3 regions of the Blautia faecis genome follow, and region 2 is predicted to be linked to each of the others. Evidence: riboswitches for the same ligand, from Rfam matches in the RefSeq annotation. Region 2 holds a riboswitch; each other region holds the start of a gene.
The links. Region 2 has a riboswitch for tetrahydrofolate ahead of PGQ38_RS16815 (folate family ECF transporter S component). Riboswitches for the same ligand answer to the same signal wherever they lie in the genome.
Positions count from the first base shown of each region.

Region 1: it holds a riboswitch for tetrahydrofolate, as region 2 does, so the genes downstream of both, PGQ38_RS06715 (folate family ECF transporter S component) here and PGQ38_RS16815 (folate family ECF transporter S component) in region 2, are expected to answer to the same signal.
Region 3: it holds a riboswitch for tetrahydrofolate, as region 2 does, so the genes downstream of both, folE (GTP cyclohydrolase I FolE) here and PGQ38_RS16815 (folate family ECF transporter S component) in region 2, are expected to answer to the same signal.

Region 1 covers NZ_JAQDKY010000009.1:93,072-100,762, reverse strand. Annotated here, with positions in the region: gene PGQ38_RS06740 (TadA family conjugal transfer-associated ATPase) at 1-1,126, opposite strand, end outside; gene PGQ38_RS06735 (P-loop NTPase family protein) at 1,123-2,136, opposite strand; gene PGQ38_RS06730 (prepilin peptidase) at 2,133-2,642, opposite strand; gene PGQ38_RS06725 (SGNH/GDSL hydrolase family protein) at 2,917-3,537, shown strand; gene PGQ38_RS06720 (GNAT family N-acetyltransferase) at 3,827-4,582, shown strand; gene PGQ38_RS06715 (folate family ECF transporter S component) at 4,793-5,353, opposite strand; THF riboswitch at 5,440-5,541, opposite strand; gene PGQ38_RS06710 (hypothetical protein) at 5,882-6,106, shown strand; gene PGQ38_RS06705 (hypothetical protein) at 6,103-7,260, shown strand; gene PGQ38_RS06700 (amidohydrolase family protein) at 7,241-7,691, opposite strand, start outside.
Region 2 covers NZ_JAQDKY010000047.1:11,673-19,363, reverse strand. Annotated here, with positions in the region: gene PGQ38_RS16840 (glycoside hydrolase family 2 TIM barrel-domain containing protein) at 1-745, opposite strand, end outside; gene PGQ38_RS16835 (helix-turn-helix domain-containing protein) at 963-1,853, shown strand; gene PGQ38_RS16830 (alpha-L-fucosidase) at 1,969-3,402, opposite strand; gene PGQ38_RS16825 (MFS transporter) at 3,463-4,833, opposite strand; gene galE (UDP-glucose 4-epimerase GalE) at 5,078-6,094, opposite strand; THF riboswitch at 6,289-6,386, shown strand; gene PGQ38_RS16815 (folate family ECF transporter S component) at 6,458-7,024, shown strand; gene PGQ38_RS16810 (helix-turn-helix transcriptional regulator) at 7,177-7,332, opposite strand; gene PGQ38_RS16805 (DUF4179 domain-containing protein) at 7,488-7,691, opposite strand, start outside.
Region 3 covers NZ_JAQDKY010000033.1:634-8,324, reverse strand. Annotated here, with positions in the region: gene PGQ38_RS14170 (hypothetical protein) at 1-266, shown strand, start outside; gene PGQ38_RS14165 (hypothetical protein) at 389-913, shown strand; gene folK (2-amino-4-hydroxy-6-hydroxymethyldihydropteridine diphosphokinase) at 1,126-1,959, opposite strand; gene folP (dihydropteroate synthase) at 2,074-2,883, opposite strand; gene PGQ38_RS14150 (HD domain-containing protein) at 2,923-3,420, opposite strand; gene folE (GTP cyclohydrolase I FolE) at 3,417-3,974, opposite strand; THF riboswitch at 4,226-4,322, opposite strand; gene PGQ38_RS14140 (aminopeptidase P family protein) at 4,456-6,243, shown strand; gene PGQ38_RS14135 (NUDIX hydrolase) at 6,348-6,809, shown strand; gene PGQ38_RS14130 (serpin family protein) at 6,918-7,691, shown strand, end outside.

The DNA.
Region 1 (7,691 bases), on a different contig from region 2:
ACCCATCCTGCCATTGATACAATGGTTGTATCCTGATTTCACCATCCGCATACGCACATACTTCTGAAACTTCCAGAAGTTTTCTTGATTTATCGCGCATACGTCCCAGATGCACCAGAATATCTACGCCAGAGGCGATCTGCCTTCTTACCGCCTGAAGCGGCAGATCCAGTTCCGCCATCAATGTCATTATTTCCAGTCTGGCCAGCATATCACGGCAACTGTTTGCATGAGCTGTTCCAAGACTGCCTTCATGCCCGGTGTTCAGTGCCTGAAGCATATCCATAGCTTCCCCACCCCGTACTTCTCCTACGATTATTCGATCCGGTCTCATACGAAGTGCAGACTTAATAAGATCTCTTATACTTACTCCCGGTGCTCCGTTTATGGTCGCTGTCCGGGCTTCAAGGCGCACCAGATTTGCAATCCCTTGAAGCTTCAGTTCTGCATTGTCCTCAATAGTGATAATCCGTTCATCTTTTGGTATGTACTCTGACAAAGCCCCCAGGAATGTGGTCTTCCCACTTCCCGTTCCTCCGCCAATTACAATTGAATACCGGGCCCTTACCAGTTTTTCCAAAAAGGACGCGCACTCTGGAGTTATACTTCCCAGTTCAATCAGCTTTTCCATTGTAATTGGAGTATCCGGAAAACGTCTTATTGTCAGAATTGGACCATTTAATGCTACCGGAGCCACAACCACATTGACTCTGGCGCCATTTTCCAGTCTGGCATCTACTATAGGAGATGATTCATTCACAATGCGATTGCATTTTCCCACTATCTGTTGTATCACATCCTCCAGCTTTTCCTGATCTGTAAAAGACTTCGGCCACCTTGTCAGTTTTCCTTTTCGTTCTACAAAAATAGAATCCGGACCATTCACCATAATCTCAGTTACAGTTTCATCTTCGATCAATTCCTGTAATACATCAAGCTTCCTGACGGAATAAAACAGTTCCTGGCGAAGCTGCACTTTTTCTTTCAGGCTCACTCCTGATTCCCGCAGAGTGTTTACGATCAGCTCATCAATCGTTTCCAGAATTTCCTGGTCTGTAAGTTCCCGGTAAACATCCAGCTTCTCCATGAGCATTTGTCTCAGTTTGCGAAAGATTTCCTGACTCATTCCTTTTCCTTTCTCAGAATTTCCCTGACATAATCTCCAAGTTCACTCCACAGCAGCCCTTCAATATAATTCTCCGGTGCCACGTTTCCTCCATGAAAAGGCGGGCGTACCTTTACAGTTCTGGTAAGAATCTGCGGATAATCCCAGATTCTTATCAGGTTTTCGAATTGGGCAATCTTGGATATGGATACCGGATCAGACAGCACTGGCATATAAATTCTCCGGCACATATCCAGAACTTGAAAAGTCCCATCTACAGCCCCTCCAATATCCAGAATCACAAATTCGTAATTACTGTGAAGTACAATCTCCTGTATCAGTTTTTCCCAGTCTTCCCATGCAGTTCCTCGTATGTCCTCTGGCGTACGTACAGGCGGAATGAAATCCAGATTGTTTATTGTCTGTACCATACTGTTCATCTTATAAATCAGATTTCCATTTTCCTGCCGTACAAAATAAAGAAGATCACTTAAATTCTGTGCGAACCCTTTTCCCAACATTTCTTCAAAGCCGGAGTATTCCTCCAGATTCAGATAAAGAACAGCTCTTTCTTTTGCCAGAATCTGTCCTAATGTAAGTGCAAACGATGTTTTCAGGCAGCGCCCCAAAGGAGAATATACTGCATAAATTTCCGTGGTCTTTTTCAGTACAGGAAAAACAGCCGGAGCTACTGCTTTCTCGGCTCCGTAACACGCCATCACTTCTCGCACAACATCTGAAGAGGCCTGATATTTATACACACTTGGATAACGGTCCAGATCCGGTGGGTGCACGCCTTCCGAAAGTATAACAATTTTACCAATTTCCAATTCCTGCACCTGACGGCACATAGCCTTCTGGGAAATCAGCAGCAACTCTATGTGATTCATTTTCCCATAGGCGATCAGACTCTCTACGTTGGTAAATGCCTGAATCTCAAATGGGATATTTTTCTTATGATTAAGATAATCCATAAAATTCAAGGCATAATCCACCTCAAGATCACAGACAGCAAAAATATTCTTCTTCAATAGACACCTCCCGCATAAAGCAATGCACTTAAAAATATAGGAACTGTGAAATGAAAGTTTTCCAACGGCATACCGCTTTTGTAATAGGGTTCTCTTTTTCCTGTTTTGAAATAAACACTGATGTAATGTAATAAGTAAAGAATTCGCTGGCAGACAATGCCGCTTGAAATCATAAGAGCAGCTGATATGACAGCTCCAATCAGAAAGGAATAGGAAATGCAATTGAGAATTTTCGTCGGTCCGATCATGCTTCCAATAACACTCAAGAGCTTGATGTCTCCGGCTCCCAGCATTCTGAATATGAATAAAATCCCCAGAATCAGTATCGGTACCAGCAGACCGCATATCCAAGATCCGAGACTGCTAACCTCCATTTTCCATATTCGCGTAAACAAACTGACCAATACACAAAAAAGCAGCCAGCCATTGTCTACCTTCGCTCTCTGAATATCCATCAGAGCGGCGCAGCCTGCCGCTATAGCAGGAAATATTCTGTAAAAAAGCATAGACGTACCATCCCTTCTTTTACATAGGTTTACTAATAACAGGAGGCTATCTTGAAGTATTTTAGAGCCTGTTTGAGAAAGGCTTTCTGTATTTTATCTTTCGTAGAATAGGGAATAGTCGATCTGAAAAGATGACCTTCGATACCAGATGACTTCTGGTGAGTCTTATTATAGGTTCTCTATCTCCATTTGTCCAGTCTTTTTTTTACAAATTTTTCTAAAAAAACTATAAACCTTTTTGTTCTTGCAGTATAATATTAACGGAGGTAAAATTATGACAATATTAACATGTCTTGGTGACAGCATCACCGATTGTGAACACTGCTTTTCCAGAGATTTCCTTGGCAATGGCTATGTAAAAATGCTGTCAGACTGTCTTAAAAGGGACGGCTCAGACTATCAGGTACGCAATTATGGCACTGACGGCTTTACTATAAACAGACTTCTGCAGAGAATTCAGGGTGATTCTGATTTTACAAGTGATATTATAACAATTTTAATCGGAATTAATGATATTGGATTAATAATGAATACGGACAGAACACCGTTTCAGCAGAGGAATATGCTTTTTTCTTTTTACAAATGCTATGCAGATCTTATAACAATATTAGCAAAATCAAATTCACGCATTATTTTAATGGAGCCATTTCTTTTTCCCTGGCCTGCCTGTTATAGAACCTGGCTTCCTTTTCGCCAGAAAATATCACAAATGATCCACCAGCTATCAGAACAGTTTCAAATTCCTTATCTTACATTGCATGAGGAATTGAATGAAAAGGCGCGTCGTTATGGATATTCAGAAATTACTACAGATGGGATTCACCTTACTGAGCAGGGACAAAAATTTCTGGCAGACAGATTGTATAAATTAATTTGCGGCTATTCACCGTACTAGTACATCGTTTTCGAAATAACTATACCACTCACTTGTCTGTGAATCCGATTGCACAGGTATAAAAGCCTCGGCGTAGCCCGCTACGCCTGCGTTTTTATACCTGCACACTCGAATTCACATCTTACGCGATTGGTATAGTTATTTACGAAACGATGTACTAGAGCGTGTTTGAAAAAGGCTTTCTGCAAGATGTGTAAAAAGCGATCTGTCTTATAACAGACTATTTTCAGTTGCATTGCTGGATACAATTATGTATAATGACCCTAAACTTATAAAAGAAGGTTTTTTTATGGATAAAATCATTAAAGAAATTGAAGATATGTCACTAAATGCATGGCCCTCCCATAAAATGGAGCTTTATGATGGATGGATTCTCCGTTTTTCCTATTTTTATACACATAGAACAAACAGTGTGGAGCAGTTCGGAACTTCTACCCTTTCCTGGAGGGAAAAGGTTTCTTTCTGCGAAGCAGAGTATGCCCGACTGGGCAGCCCTGCAATTTTTAAGATCAGTCCTCTGGTTTCTCCGGATTTTGATTATCTTCTGGAAAACCGCAACTACGAAATCCAGCATACAACAAATGTTATGGCAGCCTCACTGGATGGAGCAGATTTTTCTGCGCCTTGCGATCTGGTAACTCTTACTGACGATATTCCAGATATTTGGATTGAAAGTCTTTTTGATCTGAAAGGCACCATTAATCCTGTTCACCGTGCTGTAGTTCCATCCATGTATCATGCCATTGTAAAAGACACCGTATGCGCCTCCATCTGGAGTAACGGAAAAATTATTGCAACCGGGCTTGGCATTCTGGATCGAAATTATATTGGATTGTACGCTATCCATGTTCGCGAAGATTTCAGACACAAGGGTTATGCTCGTCAGATTTGTACTGCACTTCTAAAAGAAGGAAAAAAGAAAGGCGCAACTAAGGCCTATCTTCAGGTAGTAGAGGGAAACACTCCAGCACGCAATCTTTATGAATCACTTGGACTTCATTATCTCTACACCTATTGGTTCCGGGTTCAGACACATACAAACTGAAAACTTTTCAGAGCATGTTTAAAAAAGGCTGCGATCAGTGTTTATCCTGATCACAGCCTTTTATTTGGGAATCGTATTTTTTGACTTATTCAACAAGTTGATTTCTCAAACAATCAACTTTCCAGTAAGTGCATTGCTTCATAATCCATCTTATGCCATATTATTTAATTTGGGGTTTTGTATATAATTCAGATCCTGGACTGCTGCCATTTATACGGTCTTCTTCTCCAGCTTAGCAGGTCTTATGTTTCCTACAACCATGCCTGTAAGCGGGCTGAAATAAAGAAGACTGGTAAGTACGCAGTAGATTGGAGTCATGATTGCAAACTGTACAAGACGTCCTGGCATAATTGCATAGAAGTTTGCTCCGATCATTACCAGTCCTGCAGTGGTCAGTCCAAGTGTTCCCACTACGCCAGAGACTGCAATTGCGACACACATAACAACAGTCTTTACTTTTCTGTTCTTTTCAGCCATTAGTTTTCCAGCCAGTCCGGGGATCACACCCCAGGCAACTGCTGATAAAGTAATCAGTGGATTAACTCCATAGCCTTTCATAAAACATCCAATGATATCGGCAACAGCACCTTCTACACCACCAGCTACAGGTCCCATCCAAAGACCTGCCAATACAGTGGCGACAGTTCCCAATGTAATTCGATATACACCAAGATCAATTACCAGAACGCGTGACAGCACAAGCTGGATTGCTACCAGCAGTGCAAGGAATACAAGAGTCTTAACACTCCATGTCTGTTTGTTTTTACGCATAAAAAAAACACCTCCATAATGATTAAAATAACAGAGTAGTTACCATAAATAATAATCCCTCCACATTATGAGATGTTCTCACATGTAGCAACGGGTGCGGAAAATATATCGTAAACAGTCCTGCTGCTTTTCGTTTCACGGCGACTCCCCAGCCAATGAACACTTGACGCATAAATTCCTACTTCGCTATTATTTATTTAAAATGATTATAGCACAAAATATAGAAATTTCAATATGTATTTGTTATAATATTCACATAAATAAATTAGTCGTTACTGTTTACTGGTAACGTTCCGCGAGTGTTTTTTGTGAACAAAGTTCACAGAAAACCCGAGAATCTTAGCGCGAAATCATGCGAATGCATGATTTCTGTGCATCGCGAAGCGCGTTACTGGTCACGGAGTGAACAGTAACAATTAGTCGTTACTGTTCACTGACAAATGTTTGTGCATACTCTCCTCTTTTTCGCATATTCTAAGAATAGCTTCCCTTATATAGGAAAAATATTTGACAAAAAGGAGTGTTTCTATGAATATAAAATCCACAAACAAATCATCCTGCCAAAAACAGCCGCCACTACAGAATCCTTACAATGTTTTTTATAATAATTACATGAATACAAATGCTACTACAGAATGTACAGGACTTGGCTATCGTATGCCGGATAACTCGGAGGAATGGAATGCCTGCCGAGAGGTTTTCGATTTTCTTCCTGTACCATTTCCGGATTCGGAGGATACAAAGCAACAATGAAAAATTTCACAAAACTATTACTTGGCTCTTTGGTACTGTTCTCTCTGTCAGGATGTACTGCCGGTGATATGATCACCAGCTATACTTCTACATCTGATCAGAGTGAAACCACCTTACAGAACACTTCAGGAACACCCAAACAGCGTGTTTATATGGATGAAATCAAAGGAACCCTTAAGGATTTCACCGGTGCCACCCTGACTATGGAAAGTCAGGAACAAACTTACGTTTTTGATCTTTCTGAAGCAACTTTGGAATGCGAAGATGGCATGATCACTGGAGATGAAATCAGTGTCATTTATGAGGGTCAGCTCTCTAACAAGGATACCAGCACTGTAAAAGCATTGAAAGTAGTAGACGACTTTCACAAAAAGAATCAGCTGGAAGTACGAAAGGCCTATGGGGAAGTACAGAGTCTGACTCCAAATACCATTACCATAAAAAATAAAAAAGGCAAAACAGCCACCTATCCAATCACTGGAACAGAACAATATTATCAGAATGGCATCCGTACCGGTGTATGGGTATACATTCATTTTAAAGGCAAGTTTGCTTCCAGTCAGGATACCCAAAGTTCTTCTCTTAATGCCAGTCATCTGAAAGTACTAAGCATTTCAGATATTGATCCGCTTACACTTCCAGATCCAACACCAACACCAGATCCTGCACAAGTTCCTGCCGATGACTCAGCAAAAGAACAGCAGATTCATGCAGAAATTCAGAATATTTCCCTGAATACGCTCACAGTTCTTCCCTCTGGCTCTGATAGCACAATAAATGTAGATTTGTCTCAGACTCCTTCTTACTTTAAAGGTGGAACAGCACCAGGCTCCTATGTAACCATAACTTACACTGGACAATTTCAAGGAAATTCACTGGATGGTGTTACTGTTACAGCAGTCACCGGTGATGATCCGGATTCTCTTGGAAGCCGGGAAATTACCGGCTCAGTCAGCGGTACAATTATAGGCCATACAGCAAATACCGTCACACTTCAAACTGGCGATGGCGCAACCATAACCTGCTTTACAGAGGGGGCAAAGGATATCTCCACCAGTAATATGGAATCCGGCGCAGGTATCTGCATTACCTTTGATCCTACAAAATCCAAAAATTCCAACATTTATACATCTATCAAGATTCAGGACGCCTGAAGGTGTCCTGAATCCTTTTCTCTCCATCTGCCAGCCAGGCTCTCACATCCCCGGATTCTCCCAGAATGTCCATAAATGCCTGGTATTCATCCATTAAGCCCTTCCCATGTAAGACCATATAAGCTCCTGCATCACTTCCAAGAGCCACCTTTGCTCGGTACTTGTATGCCAGACGAAGGTTCTTTGCGGCCAGTTCTATAATAGGATCAAGCACTGATTCCTTATATCTTCCACATCCACGAAGATTTCGAATTGTCACAAGAGTAGGAACCCATACACTATCACTGTCAGCTAATTCTCTGATTGTTTCCGGATCAATATAATTTCCATGTTCTACCGAATCCACACCAGCTTCCACAGCTGCCTGTACGCCATAAATCCCATTGGTATGGCTCATCACCGCCATCCCTTCTTCATGGGCGATATGTACC
Region 2 (7,691 bases):
TAGTATTTTCTGCTGCATTGCTCTCCCCAAGAAAATTCGCACGAATTTCAATTTCTGCACCATTTTCCCCTATAGATGTAGTGGTAAAATAATCATACAGTACACTTTCTGGTCGCTTTAACAGATATACATCACGGAAAATTCCTGTCATACGGAATTTGTCCTGGTCTTCTAAATAAGTTCCATCACACCATTTCAGGACAAGTACCGCTAAAGTGTTTGTTCCTTCTTTCAGATGATCGGTCACGTCAAATTCACTGGTTGCATGAGCCACCTGGCTGTAGCCTACATAGACACCATTGATCCATACATAGAAGCAGGAATCTACACCCTCAAAATTCAAGTATGCTTTTGGTGCTTTGGAATCTTTCTTATATTCAAACTGGTGTACGTACGCTCCGCAAGGATTCTCCTGTGGTACATATGGCGGATCAAGCGGAATTGGGTAACGGACATTGGTATACTGATGGCTGTCATAGCCATAGTTCTGCCAGATTCCCGGAACTGGAATTTCGTCGAAGCCCTTAGTGTCATAACCTGCTTCGTAAAATTTTTCCTGAAGATCATAAATGCTCTTATAGAACTGGAATTTCCAGTTTCCATTTAAAAGCTCCATACGGTCAGATTTCTCTCTGTCATGTACAAGAGATCCCATATCCTTTGATGCAGGCATGTAGTATGCTCGATGGGGCATGGTGTTTTCATGTAACACATTCAGATTTTCGTAGTGTTTTGGTACGATCATATTTGCTCCTCCAATATTATTATTTTTCTGTTTTAACATCTGATATGATTATACCTGTTTTTTTAAAAAATTACATAAACTCTGTTCGACAAAACATGCACAAAATGATATAATTTAACAAGTAAAGACACAAAAATATACACTTTTTTATTAATTTTGAAATATACACAATCTGTTCCGATAAAAATTGTGCATATTTACAAGGAGGTAATTTATATTGTACACAAACTCCGCTTACTGGCACCAGACACGCTTGGATTTTAAAGATAAAAAACATCCTATTTTTATAGGGAGCTGCGGTACTTACCGTCTGTACACAATAAAGAAGCTGCCAACGCACCGGCCGCGAGGTCGGCTTGATTACCAGCTTCTTTACGTTGCTTCTGGAAAAGCACATTTCTATTTTGATGGAAAAGAGGAAATTGTTTCTGCTGGAAACATGGTTTTGTACCGTCCAAAAGAAGAACAGCGCTACTACTATTATGGTGCCGACCACCCGGAAGTGTACTGGGTTCATTTTACTGGGAATAACGTCAAAAATATCCTCCGCAAATACGGCATTGTAGATGGCGTTCATGTGATTTATTCCGGGGTCTCCATGGAATACAAGCATCTGTACATGAACATGATTGAAGAACTGCAGCTGCGGAAAGATGACTATGAAGAGCTTCTTGTGTATTACTTTATGCAGCTTTTAATCCTTCTTCACCGCCAGATTCTTGTAAAACCACACAAGAAGAATCCGATGATCATGGATGACATGGCGCAGGCAGTTGATTATTTCCGAATGCATTACAATAAACAGATTAATATTGAAAAATATGCAGCTTCGAAAAATATTAGTGTTAGCTGGTTTATCCAGAACTTCAAACAATATACGAATACAACACCCGCCCAGTACATACAGAACCTGCGTCTTTCAAATGCGAAATCTCTGTTGGAAACCACAAACTACAATGTTACAGAAATTTCCAATCTGGTCGGATATGAAAATCCATTATATTTCAGCCGCTTTTTCCGGAAACAGTTTGGCGCTTCGCCGTCACAGTTTCGGAAACAACTGCGGCAAAATGAAGAGAATCAGATGACTGAACCAGAAAAGAAATGATCTGTATACGAAAGCCCAGGTTCAAAAACTGCCTGGGCTTTTAATTGATTTATTTTTATTACTAATATTCTACATACGCTCTCCCCTAGTCATATGTACTTCTTATTCTTCTATTTTAATATACTCCCACAAATGCCATCGCAGGTGCAACTCTGGAATCTTCAATTACGATTGCCAGACTATCTGTATGGATTCCCTTCAAATCGACGATTCTCTTATATCCGATAGTTGTTCCTTCATAGCATTTTTTTATGCTGCCGTTTTCTTCATAGCAGACATTAAATGCCTCAACTCTCTGGCTAAGCGGAATTGCTTCTTTCAGAATAAGATAATGTAGTTTTTTTCTTTCAATCCATTTGATTTTGATAACCAGTTTATTGGTTCCAGCCTCATTCAGGAAATAAGTCTCATAATCATCGGTTCTAAGAACTTCTGGGGACATCTCCCGACAGTCAAGTGGTGGAATGGTTGTAATACCAGCTTCTTCCACTAAATTATTGGAAAAGCTTTCTTTGATAAAGTCACCTAACTGCTTCAGGTTCTGAATATCCGTTGGATGGATCTTTCCGTTTTTCATCGGAGGGATGTTTAACAGAAGTGTAGTATTTCCACCAACTGATTTTAAGTAAATATCCTTCAGATTCTCAAAAGAACGTACCTTATCATCCTCTTCTTCGTGATAGAACCAGCCCGGTCTGATGGAGACATCTGTTTCAGCCGGATACCAGGCAAGTCGTTCTTCCTTCGCAAGACGTTCCCTGCTTCCCAGATCAGACTGTGTTTCATCCAATGGTCTTTCACGGAACTCTTCATTATCCTCCTGCTGGCTTAACTCTGCGGTCAGAGCCGGATCTTTCATATCTGCTGCTACCACGCTCCATTCACTTGGGCGTACCTCACCAGCTTCATTTCCACACCAACGGATATCAGGACCAGAAATAGAGATCACAGCATTTGGCTGCAGCTTGCGAACTACCTGGTAGTATCTTTGCCAGTCATATTTCTGTACCTTTCCGTTTGCGCCTTCCCCACAGGCACCGTCCAACCATACTACAAAAATATCACCATACTCTGTCAGAAGCTCTGTAAGCTGATTCACATAATAGTCATCATACTCTTTTCCTTTTCCATAGGATTCATTGTTTCTGTCCCAAGGAGAAAGATAAACACCAAATTTCAGGCCATATTCTCTGCAAGCCTCCATTGTTTCTCTTACAATATCACCCTTTCCATTTTTATATGGAGAGTTTTTGATACTGTGTTCGGTGTATTTTGATGGCCACAGGCAGAATCCGTCGTGATGTTTGCAGGTAAGGATCAGTCCCTTCATACCGCCCTCTGCGGCTGTTTTCGCCCACTGTTTTGCATCCAGCTCTGTCGGATTAAAAATAGATTCCGGCTCTGTTCCATCGCCCCATTCTCTTCCGGTAAAGGTATTTACTGTAAAATGAATGAAACAGAAAAATTCCATGCTTTCATATGCAATCTGTCTTGCGGTCGGTACTGCTTCAATTAATCTTTTGTCTTCTTTTAAGCCGCTATAGTTCATAATCATCCTCTAGACATTTTTATTGTTACATCCCATTGCTATATTTCGTTATCTTAATGATTATTTTGCTTTCAGCATTTTACTGTTCTTTAATTCTTCATTTGCCTTTTCTACATTCATCTGTGACATAATAAAAGTAATGATTACACAAATCACAACTGGAATCCACAGATACATAGTATGAAGCATGCTAAGGCAGGAATCCGGCTGTACAGCAAGTGAACTGTTAAAGTGGCTGAATTCCAGAAGCCAGCCTGTAATCGCAGTTCCAAGTCCTCCTCCAAGTTTCACACCAAGGGAAGTACAGGAATACATGGTTCCGTCTACACGTTTATGCTTTGTCAGATAAGTATACTCTGAACAGTTAGCAATCACCGCATTCATATCACCCTGCCATGGTCCCATACCAAATGCAGCAACGGCTGTAAAGGCAATCATAAGCGGTACGCTTCCCATATAAGCAGCAACTACTACAAGGGCACGTCCAATGGTTCCAATGGTATATCCAACCAGATTCAGCTTATATAACCCTTTCCATTTTGCTACTAAAGATGGTGTAATAACCAGTGCAATGATTAACGGGATATTGATTGCCCAGGAAAATACCGGGAACAGATCCTCGTTTTTCAATACATACATCATGTAATAAATACCCATACTGAGCATTGCGGAATAAATCTGCTGCAGAATGTAGGTTACGCAGATCATAATATAAAATCTGTTGGAAAATAACAGTTTTGCAGCTTCAATAAGGCTATATTTTTCATCTACTGCGCTTGATGCATCTTCGTTTAAGACTTCTTCTGGAAGCTCTTTTACAGATAATGCAGAAACTGTATTTATAATAAGTCCAATGATGGCATAAATGATTGCTACAATTCTCCATCCAGCAGCTCCCCCTCCCATAATCTCAACAAACTTGATAGTAACAGACTGGATCAAAAGACTGGTAGAAAATGCAAAGATAAAACGGTAAGATCCCATTTCTACACGTTCTTTGCTGTTTTTGGTAATCAGAGCTGTAAGAGCTGAATATGCAATGTTATTTGCTGTATAGAACACTGCATTTAACAGGGAATATGCAATAAAGAACCATGCATACTGCGCTGTCTGTCCAAGACTTTCCGGAATTGCAAATACACCGATCAAAGTAACTGCACAGCCGATATAACCATACAGCATCCAGGGTTTTGCTTTTCCCATTTTTGTTTTTGTCTTATCAATCATAGAGCCGAAGAAAATATCGGTCACTCCATCAAACAGTTTTGATACTGCAATCAATGTTCCTACAATACCCGGGTTCAATCCAACAGTATTGGTCAGATAGAGCATTACGAAGGTGGAAAGGAATGCATATACCACATTTCCAGCCACATCTCCGGAACCGTATCCGACTTTGTTGTACCATTTCAAATATCTTTTTTCTTCCATGTTTTCCTTCTCTTTCTCCTGTTTTTTCAGGTTTATTTTCGTACTTCCTTAATCCGAATATAATTATATCTTTATCTTTCCCAAAATTACATAAACAACATTTAACAAAACATGCACAAAATTGTAGAATTTTAAAAAATAGAACATTTCAGGATAAAAAATGCGTTCATTTATAACATAAGGTCAATTATTCAAAAAAATAAGAGGGCTGCATCTTACAGCTCTCTTATTTTAAATATACATCCTATTCTTCATATCCCTGCGGATTATTAGACTGCCATCTCCAGGAATCTTCACACATCTCACGGATACCGTTCTCTGCTTTCCAGCCAAGCTCTTTTTCTGCCTTAGATGCATCACAATAACAAGTTGCAATATCTCCGGCTCGGCGAGGTTTGATCACATATGGAATTTTCACACCAGTTGCAGCTTCAAAATTCTTTACAATATCAAGAACACTATAGCCCTTTCCGGTTCCCAGATTGTAAATCGCAAGCCCAGGATTTTCCCCGATTTTCTTAAGCGCTTTTACATGCCCCTTTGCCAGATCCACAACATGAATATAGTCTCTTACACCAGTTCCATCCGGAGTATCATAATCATTTCCAAATACACCAAGTTCCTTCAGCTTACCAACTGCTACCTGTGTAATATATGGCATAAGGTTATTGGGAATGCCATTTGGGTTCTCTCCAATTGTTCCACTCTTATGTGCGCCAATTGGATTAAAGTAACGAAGAAGCATAACATTCCATTCTGGATCTGCTTTCTGGATATCGGTAAGCACTTGTTCCAGCATGGATTTTGTCCAGCCATACGGATTCGTACACTGTCCCTTTGGGCATTCTTCTGTAATCGGAATCTGTGCCGGATCTCCATATACAGTTGCTGAGGAAGAGAAAATAATATTTTTCACATTATGTTTTCTCATTACATCAACCAGGGTTAAAGTGCCTGCTATGTTATTTTCATAATACTCCCAGGGCTTAACCACAGATTCTCCAACTGCCTTCAAACCTGCAAAATGGATGCAGGACTCAATAGTTTCCTTGTCAAAAATATCATTTAAAGCATCTCTGTCCAGAATGTCTGCCTTATAAAACTTCACTGGTTTTCCTGTGATTTTTGATACTCTGTCCAGTGCTTTTTCACTTGCATTGCTTAAATTGTCCAGTACCACAACATCATATCCTGCATTCTGAAGCTCCACTACCGTGTGGCTTCCAATATAACCAGCACCACCTGTAACTAAAATTGCCATAATGATTCCTCCTGAACGGTTTTTTCTTTTATTATAGTCTGATTTTTGTAAAAACATATGGACAAAGTTTTAGAAAATATGGAGAAAATGCCACGATTTCTTGTCTGTTTTCTTAATTGCAAAAACTTATATTTTTATATATTTTTTTCTTGCTTTTTCCAATAATTTGCTATATACTGCCCCATGTAAAGTAATGCAGAGTAAATTCATGAGCGTAAAGTGCCTTCCGGATGGAGAGTTGCCGGAGGACGAAAAGAGAAATCTTGCGGTTCGTGGATTGCTTCTCGCTGCAACAGAAGATAAATATGAATCCATAAATTATCTCCTATTGTGAGCGAAAAAAGAAAAGGAGGTAATTTTTTTATGGAGAAAACAAAGAACATGTTTCTCACCTCAGCCAAAGAGCTGAAAACCACTTCTACACTGGCAGTCTGTGCAATGCTTGCTGCCCTGGCACTGATTTTAAATTCAGTTGCTTCTATCAATATCGGTCCCTATGTAAAAATTGGATTTTCCGGTATCCCAAACCAGATTGCTGATTATTTGTTTGGACCCATTACCGGATGTCTGTTTGCCGGTGTGCTGGATATTGTGAAATTCTTTATCCGCCCTGATGGTCCATTTTTCTTTGGGTTCACCTTTAACGCAATGCTCGCGGCATTTATTTATGGATGTTTTTACTACAAACATAAGCTCACTTTCCGTCGCGTGCTGATTGCAAAACTGGTTGTCGTTCTGATTGTAAATGTTCTGTTAAATACCTTATGGCTGGACATGCTCTACGGAAAAGGATTCCTTGCAATCCTCCCAATGCGTACTGTAAAGAACTTGATCATGTGGCCAATCGATTCCTTTATCTTCTTTACCATCACAAGATTGATTGAGCAGACAGGAATTTTTAATCTTTTTAGAAAACCGGCTGCCAACTGATTACATATATTTGAAAATATAAAAACTTTGCGATATCAAATAAAAAACGCGAATATTCCAGTACTAAATAAGCCACTGATATTCGCGTTTCTTATTATCCTAACCACTTAAAAGAAGGATAGTATCTTACAACAGCTTTCCCCAAAATCTGGTCAAATCGCACGAATTTGTTTTTCCATGAACGTGAAGCTCTTTTCATTCTCCCAATTAGACACAGTCTGTCTGGTAACATGAAATATTTTTCCAAATCCCTCCTGGGTCAGCGCCTTTTCTTTTCGTATTTTTAATATCTGCGTTCCAATGTTCATATTTGCTCTGCTCCTGTTCTTCCTATCGGTTTTGCTTCTCACTTGGATTATATAAAAAATTCTGCCAAATGAAAAGCAATTTACCTTTTACAGTGAAAAAAACAGGTATGCAAAGCTTCTTTGACATGGTATTTTTTAAGAAGATTCACGTTTCTCTACTTAATCTGAATCCTTATTTTTTCACCGACAGGTGTCCAGTCAGATTCTGCAGTGATTTCACCTGTAGTTCCATCATATGCGCTTTCTTCGGTTCCATAATCTTCATCCGTTTTATCTGCTGCGTCGGTATTTTCTTTCTGGTCTGTATCGTCTTGAAGCCTTACTTCTGTGGGAGCATCTGCCCCTCCGATAATTTGAGT
Region 3 (7,691 bases), on a different contig from region 2:
CAGAGTATGATTATTCATTGGATATAAATATTGCCAGGGACTTGATTGCGCAAATAGACGAAGTTAGTTATTACCTTGGTCTTGGAATGTCCCTGTGGTATACCGGTACGGAGGAGTATATTGAGGGAAGAAACTGTCCGGTATTTGTTATAGGGACAGATCATGAGGAACATTTTACAAAAGAAAAATATTATGCGGCAGGAGATAATGTGGTTTATTATTACGATCCGTTAGGCGATGCGTGGCTTTTGCTGGGAGCTGGCTGACAGACGGATTTTGGTATATGCTGACAGAAGATTCATCAGGGTGTGCAGATTGCAGGAATGATTTTTTAAACAGGCTTTCGTATATAACAGAGATTGATTAATTGGGGAAAGAGGAAACAGACATGAATGATTTTTTAACAGAAAAGAATAAAAAAACAGGAGTGTTAGGAAAACTGAAATGGGTTCTTTGTGGCTTCTGTATACTTTTTACTCTGGGAGCTATTGGCGCAGCAGAGAAATATATTGGTGAAGGATGCTGGGGAATGGCAGCAACGGAGATTATACTGGGATTGTTATTTTTGTATCCCACCTTCCGGGAAATCCAGAAAGCATTGAAGAAGAAAAAAGCCAGAGAAATAGCCTGTTGGTTTGAATCTTATGCCCAGAGCACGCTCTCATTTGAGAAGTTTGAGACTGAGATGGGAAAAGATGCTGTAAGGAAACTGGAAAAAATGATTGCCAAAGGGTATATTCGAAATATTCAGATAGACAGAGAAGAAAATTATATATTGATTACTGCACCAAACAGACGTGTGAATGAGAAGATTTATATTACAGTTACCTGTCCCAGCTGCGGTGCAAAGAATCAGATAATAAAAGGCCGCCTGTGCAACTGTGAATATTGCGGACAGCGTCTCACTTCCTGACAGCAGATGCGAATTATTACACAAGGGGCTGCCTGTTTTCCGGCAGCCCCAATGTTAGATTGTCACTTGTTAAGTTGGTTGAACCGCTGTATACGGAACCGTACGGTGGCGTGATAGCACGGATTACGAATGCGGTCGGCAGCTGTGGGAGTGCTATAGGCGCGGAACAGCTGACTTTCATATGTGATGTAGCCGGTAGGCGACATGTTCGTTTAGCGGCAAAGAAGAATATTTAAAAGCTGTGAAATTGTCTGATTTAGTACAGGATGCCTGAGGTAAGGGGCAATCTGGTTCATAGGAGCCAGCACAAAGTCACGATTCTGCATATCCGGATGGGGGATGTGAAGATCTGCAGTATCAATGATTTCCTGATCATAAAAGAGAATATCCAGATCCAGAGTACGAGGACCCCAGTGAATAATACGTTCCCGGTTTGCCTCCTGTTCCAGCTGATGAAGACGTTCCAGCAATTCTTCCGGTGAAAGAAGGGTACGCATTTTCAAAACTCCATTCAGAAATTCATCCTGATCGGTAACACCATAAGGTTCTGTTACAAGATAATCAGAAACGGCCTCTATCCGGCATCCTTTTGTTTTTTTCAAACCACGTATCCCATTGTCGATGAACAGCTTTTTATCTCCCATATTAGAGCCAAAAGCAATGTATGCAGTATGCCATTTTCTTGTGATTTCCACAGATACGGTTTTCAGTGGAAGACCAACAGGAGCCCAGGGCTTTTCAATTTTCAGTGTGATCTGTTCCAGATCGGAAAGAGAGTCGAGCAGCATCTCTGCAAGATTTTCTGCAAGTGCTTCCAGAAGCTTAAAAGTATGTTTTCTGGTGAAATCTGTAATCATGTGGCTGACTTCTCCGTAATTGATAGAAGCAGACAGATCATCCGTTAACCCGGCCTGACGTGTGTGGGTAAAGAGGGTGGCAGAAATAACAAATTTTTGTCCAAGTACATTTTCTTCCGGATAGACACCATGGTTGGCAAAAATTTCCAGTTCTTTAATTTCTATTTTATCAAATCTGGTTTCATCCATAACAGTTGTTCCTTTCTGTTGGCTATTTACAATTTTGAGGAATTTGAACGCAGTCGCTTCGCGACTGCGTTCATGAGCAAGTAGCAAAGCGGATTGCGAATGTCCTCTTTACTCTCAATTACAACCCAAAATTGCTTCTGTCATCTGGATCACGCGTCTGTTTTCCTTGACATCATGAACACGCACAAAAGAACAGCCCTTCATCACACCAATTACACTGGTAGCCAGTGTTCCCTCTACACGCTGGTCTACAGGCAGATCAAGTGCCAGTCCGATCATCGACTTGCGTGAGGTGCCAAGAAGAACCGGAAAGCCCAGATTCTTAAAAAGCTCCAGATGATTCATAGTTTCCAGATTCATCTCAAATGTTTTTCCAAATCCAACCCCTGGATCGAGAATGATTTTCTCATCTTTGATTCCTGCTTTTCTTGCAAGATTGACACATTCCTGTGTCTCAGAAAGCATATCAATGAGAAAATTGTTATATTCTGTATTGGACTTATTGTGCATGAGACAGCATGCAGCATCATATTTGGCAATTACAGCGCCCATTTCAGAATCATATTTTAATCCCCAGATATCGTTGACCAGATCTGCACCGGCCTGAATCGCACTTTCTGCCACGCTGCTTTTGAAGGTATCTACAGAAATGGGAATGTCAAAACGTTTTCTGACCGCTTCGATAACGGGCAAAACTCTCTGAGCTTCTTCCTCTGCACTGACCGGCGTGTGTCCGGGACGCGTAGACTCCCCGCCAATATCGATAATATCCGCACCATCCGCGATCATGGCTTCTGTATGCCGCAAAGCTTCATCTAAATGATTCCATTTCCCGCCATCGGAAAAAGAATCAGGAGTAATATTTAAAATTCCCATTATATAAGTGTGATTTTGTGTATCAAAAAAACGATTTCCAATTTTCATAAATAGAAACCATCCTTTCTGTTAGATTTTTTAGAAGGCTTAATATTCAATTGTCAGATTTTTTTTCTCAGAAGGCCAGTAACATTCTGAAGCTGCTGAACAGGAAAAACAATTTCTGGACTTTTTATCAGCCTTATATAGCAGCATAGCCAACACATTATCAGATCCATCCGTCCTGTGCTGACTGATCGCAGATAATATTTCCTCTTTTTCCTGCTCTGTAAAATGCAGATCTGCCAGAATCTTTCCGGCTATTTCAGCTCCTGCAATGTCATGAGAAATACCCGACAGATATTGCTGCGCACGGCCAATGTCATGAAGAAGAGCAGTGGCATAAATGATTTCTCTGGACAGATTAAGCTTGTTTTCCAGAGAATAAATATACATCAGCCTGGCAACATCCAGAAAGTGTTCCGGCGTATGTCTGCAGAAAATACGATCTTTTTCAAGCTCCTGTATTTTCTTACAGTGCTTTTGATAAAGGGGATGCCGCCAGATTAAAGAAATACGGTTTGTTTCAGAAAAAGAACTGCTCATTTTCCGACCATGGAAAGGAACATTTTCTGCAGCTCCTTATCTTCTTTGAAGGCTCCGCGGGTTACAGTCGTAATTGTTTTGCTTCCTGGCTTTTTAACGCCTCGCATGGTCATGCAGGTGTGTTCTGCTTCCAGCATAACCATAATTCCCTTCGGAGAGAGGGCACGCTCCAGAGCGTCCGCAATCTGTACTGTGAGGCGTTCCTGGATCTGCGGTCTTCTGGCATAAACCTCTACCGTACGTGCCAGCTTGCTTAATCCTGTGACTTTTCCATCGGGAATATAAGCCAGGTGCGCCTTACCATAAAAAGGCATCAGATGATGCTCGCACATAGAGTAAAAAGTAATATCTTTTTCCAATACGATCTCATTATTTTCTACTGGAAACTGCTTCAGTAAATGGGGATCTGCTTCCTGATCGAGACCACCGTAAATTTCCTCGCACATACGTGCAATTCTGTCGGGAGTATCAATCAGTCCCTCCCGGGTAATATCCTCACCGATTCCTTCCAGAAGCAGGCGGATGGCCTGTTCTACTTTTTGTTTGTCAACCATTAAAAATAACCTCCTTTGTATTTGATTGCGGAGACTATCCTTTTTTGATAAAACCGGGGAAGGATTTTCGAATTCGAATATCTGCCTGCTTAATACGCAAAAAAGGATATCTCCAATTGTGATAGAATGTATGTCGAAAACATTCCCTTGAGTCTGTTAAAAAACGTTTCCACAAATCGCAACGTGCGTCTTGTAGAAAATCCCTTTCAGGCAGGCTCTGACACAATATGAGATATCCCTCTTATAGTGCTTGCAACGGGTGCGGATAATATACCGTAAGACGTGCTTTTCGTTTCAGTGACAACTCCCCATTCACCGAACACTTGACGCATAAAATCCTATTTTGCATATCATTCATTTCGAAAGTTAGTATATCACGTCTTTTGGGAATAGAAAAGTGTTTTTTCTTAAACAGGTTGCGAAAAGGTAACGTGGATATTATAATAGGAATAGACAAAATTCACTGGAAGGAGTCAGTTTTATGACAGTTAAAGAACGAATCACCGCACTTCGGGAAGTAATGGCAGAGAAGAAAATAGATGCTTATCTTGTTCCCACAGATGATTTTCATGCATCTGAATATGTAGGAGAATACTTTAAGTGCAGAAAATATATTACAGGTTTTACCGGATCTGCCGGCAGAGCAGTCATCATGCAGGATATGGCTGGATTGTGGACAGATGGAAGATATTTCATCCAGGCGGCCGCACAGCTGGAGGGAACGGGTGTAGAGCTTTTTAAAATGGGAGAACCAGATGTTCCCACTGTGCACCAGTTTCTGGAAGAAAAATTAGGCGAGGGAATGTGCCTTGGTTTTGACGGAAGAACCGTCAGCGCCGAAGAAGCAGATGAACTGGCCGAACTTCTTGCAAAAAAAGGAGCCACTCTTCAGACGGATTCTGATCTGGTAGGAGAAATCTGGGAAGATCGTCCGGCACTTTCCTGCGAACCGGTTATGGAACTGGATGTAAAATGGGCAGGCGAATCCCGTGCTGACAAATGTGGAAGAATCCGTAAATCAATGGAAGAGAAAGGTGCAGATGGATTTGTACTGACTTCTCTGGATGACATTGCATGGCTGCTGAATATTCGTGGCGGCGATGTACATTGCTGTCCGGTTGTTCTCTCTTATTTGGTCATGACCAAAACAGAAATCAGGCTGTTTGCAAATGAAAAAGCATTTTCGGCTTCAATTCTGGACGCATTATCTAAGGATGGCGTAACCATTTTGCCCTATGACAGCATTTATGAATATGTAAAAACATTTGAGAAAGACATGACAGTTCTTCTTTGTAAAAAGAAAGCCAACTGTCGTCTGGTAAACAGTATTCCGAAGGAAGTAACGATTCTGGATGAAGCCAACCTGACTTTTCTTCCAAAATCAATTAAAAATCCAGTAGAAGTAGAAAATGAACGTATCGCTCATATCAAAGACGGAGTTGCGCTTACCAAATTCATCTGCTGGCTAAAGAAAAATGTTGGCAAAATTCCAATAACAGAGTTAAGTGCAGGAGAGAAGCTGTACAGCTTCCGTGCCCAGCAGGAGAACTTTATCGACAACAGCTTTGACCCCATTATTTCTTATGGCATTCATGCTGCAATCAACCATTATTCTGCAACACCAGAGACAGATATTGCCATTGAGCCTGGCAATTTCCTTCTGGCAGATACAGGCGGACACTATTACGAAGGTACTACAGATACCACCCGCACAATTGTTATGGGCTCTGTGAATGACGAGCAGAAGAAATATTTTACCGCTGTTTTACGTGGCATGCTGAACCTTGGAAATGCCAAATTCCGTTATGGCTGTACTGGTGTAAATCTGGATTATCTGGCGCGTGGTCCGTTATGGGAAATGGGACAGGATTTTAATCATGGAACAGGACATGGAGTTGGTTATCTTCTGAATGTTCATGAAGGACCAAACAGCTTCCGCTGGAGAATTATTCAGGGAGATAATGCAGTACTGGAAGAGGGTATGATCACATCAGATGAGCCTGGATACTATGTGGAAAACCAATATGGAATCCGCCACGAAAACCTGCTTGTATGCAAAAAAGCAGAGAAAACCTCATTTGGCCAGTTTATGTGCTTTGAACATCTGACTATGGTACCGTTTGATCTGGATGCTGTTGTTCCCGAGCTGATGACTGTGCAGGAACGGGCACTTCTTAATAATTATCATGCACAGGTATATAAAAAGATTTCTCCATATCTGGAAGAAGAGGAAAAAGAATGGCTGAAAGAAGCTACACGCGAAATCTGAAGCTAATCATTTAAAACAGTAAACAGGGGCATGTATAAAACTGATATGCATCGCCCTTGTTTTATATTTTACAGAAAAAGCAGTGCCTGCGGGAAGGAGAATAAATGACAATAACTACTTTATGCTATATCGAAAACGATGGCAAATATTTGATGCTTCACAGAGTAAAAAAGCAAAATGACATAAATAAAGGCAAATGGATCGGTGTAGGTGGACATACAGAAGATCAGGAATCCCCTGAAGAATGTCTTCTGCGTGAAGTAAAAGAAGAAACAGGACTCACACTTACTTCCTACAAATTTCGTGGCCTGGTAACCTTTATAAACAGCGAATGTGAATCTGAGCTTATGTGTGTATTTACAGCCGATGGATATACCGGGGAACTGATTGAATGCAATGAAGGCGAACTATGCTGGGTTGATAAGAAAATAGTGCCAGAGCTTCCTACATGGGAAGGTGATAAAGTTTTTCTGAACCTGCTTCTTTCAGAGGAAAAACTTTTTTTCTCTGTTAAACTACAATATGAGGGAGAGCTGCTTGTAAATACGGAAATTCGCTTATACTAAATGAAAATTAATATAACAGAAAGAAGAAACAAATATGTTAAAATAAAACAAAAACTTGCAGAAAACCTTTGCTAAAAGGACTTTATCGACCGTACAAGGAGGTTATACATGAATAAAATAAAACTTTTTGCTGGGGCACTGACGTTCATGACAACCATGGCTCCTCCAATCCATGCATATGCTGCCACAGCCAGTCACGCAGAATTAAATGCAGCTGAAAAGAACATTGATCTTGATAAATCAGTTAATCTGCAGAATTCTATTAACCTTACAGATGAAATAGCCAAAGAAAATCAGGATTCCAATATAATGTTCAGCCCCACAAGCCTTAACTTCGCCCTTGGCATGATTGCAGAAGGTGCCAAGGGCGAAACGAAAAACGCATTAAATGAATATTTAGGAACCGATGATTTTGCAGCATATGCCAGAAAGTATATGAATGTAATTAAAAGCTATAATACAGAAGATGAAAATTATGGTTATACATCGAAATTAAAAATTGCAGATGCTTTATGGGTAAATCGGGGACTGACTCTGCAGGACCAATTTCAAAAAAATGCAGAAGATAATTTTGAAGCAGAGGCGGAAATTCTTGATTTTTCTGATAAAGAAAACACATGCAATACTATTAATGCATGGTGCAATGAAAATACAGATGGGCTGATTCCGGAAATTATGAAACCTGATATGCTTAATGAAAACAGTGAATTGTGTCTCACCAATTCATTGTATTTTGAATCCGGATGGTCCCAGGATCCATGGGATGTTTCTGATGAAAAAGAAAAATTCGGCGATAACGAAGAAACAAAGTACATGACAAGCATCGGTGATAATTACTATGAAAATGACGCGGCAATAGCATTTGAAAAATACTATGCAAAT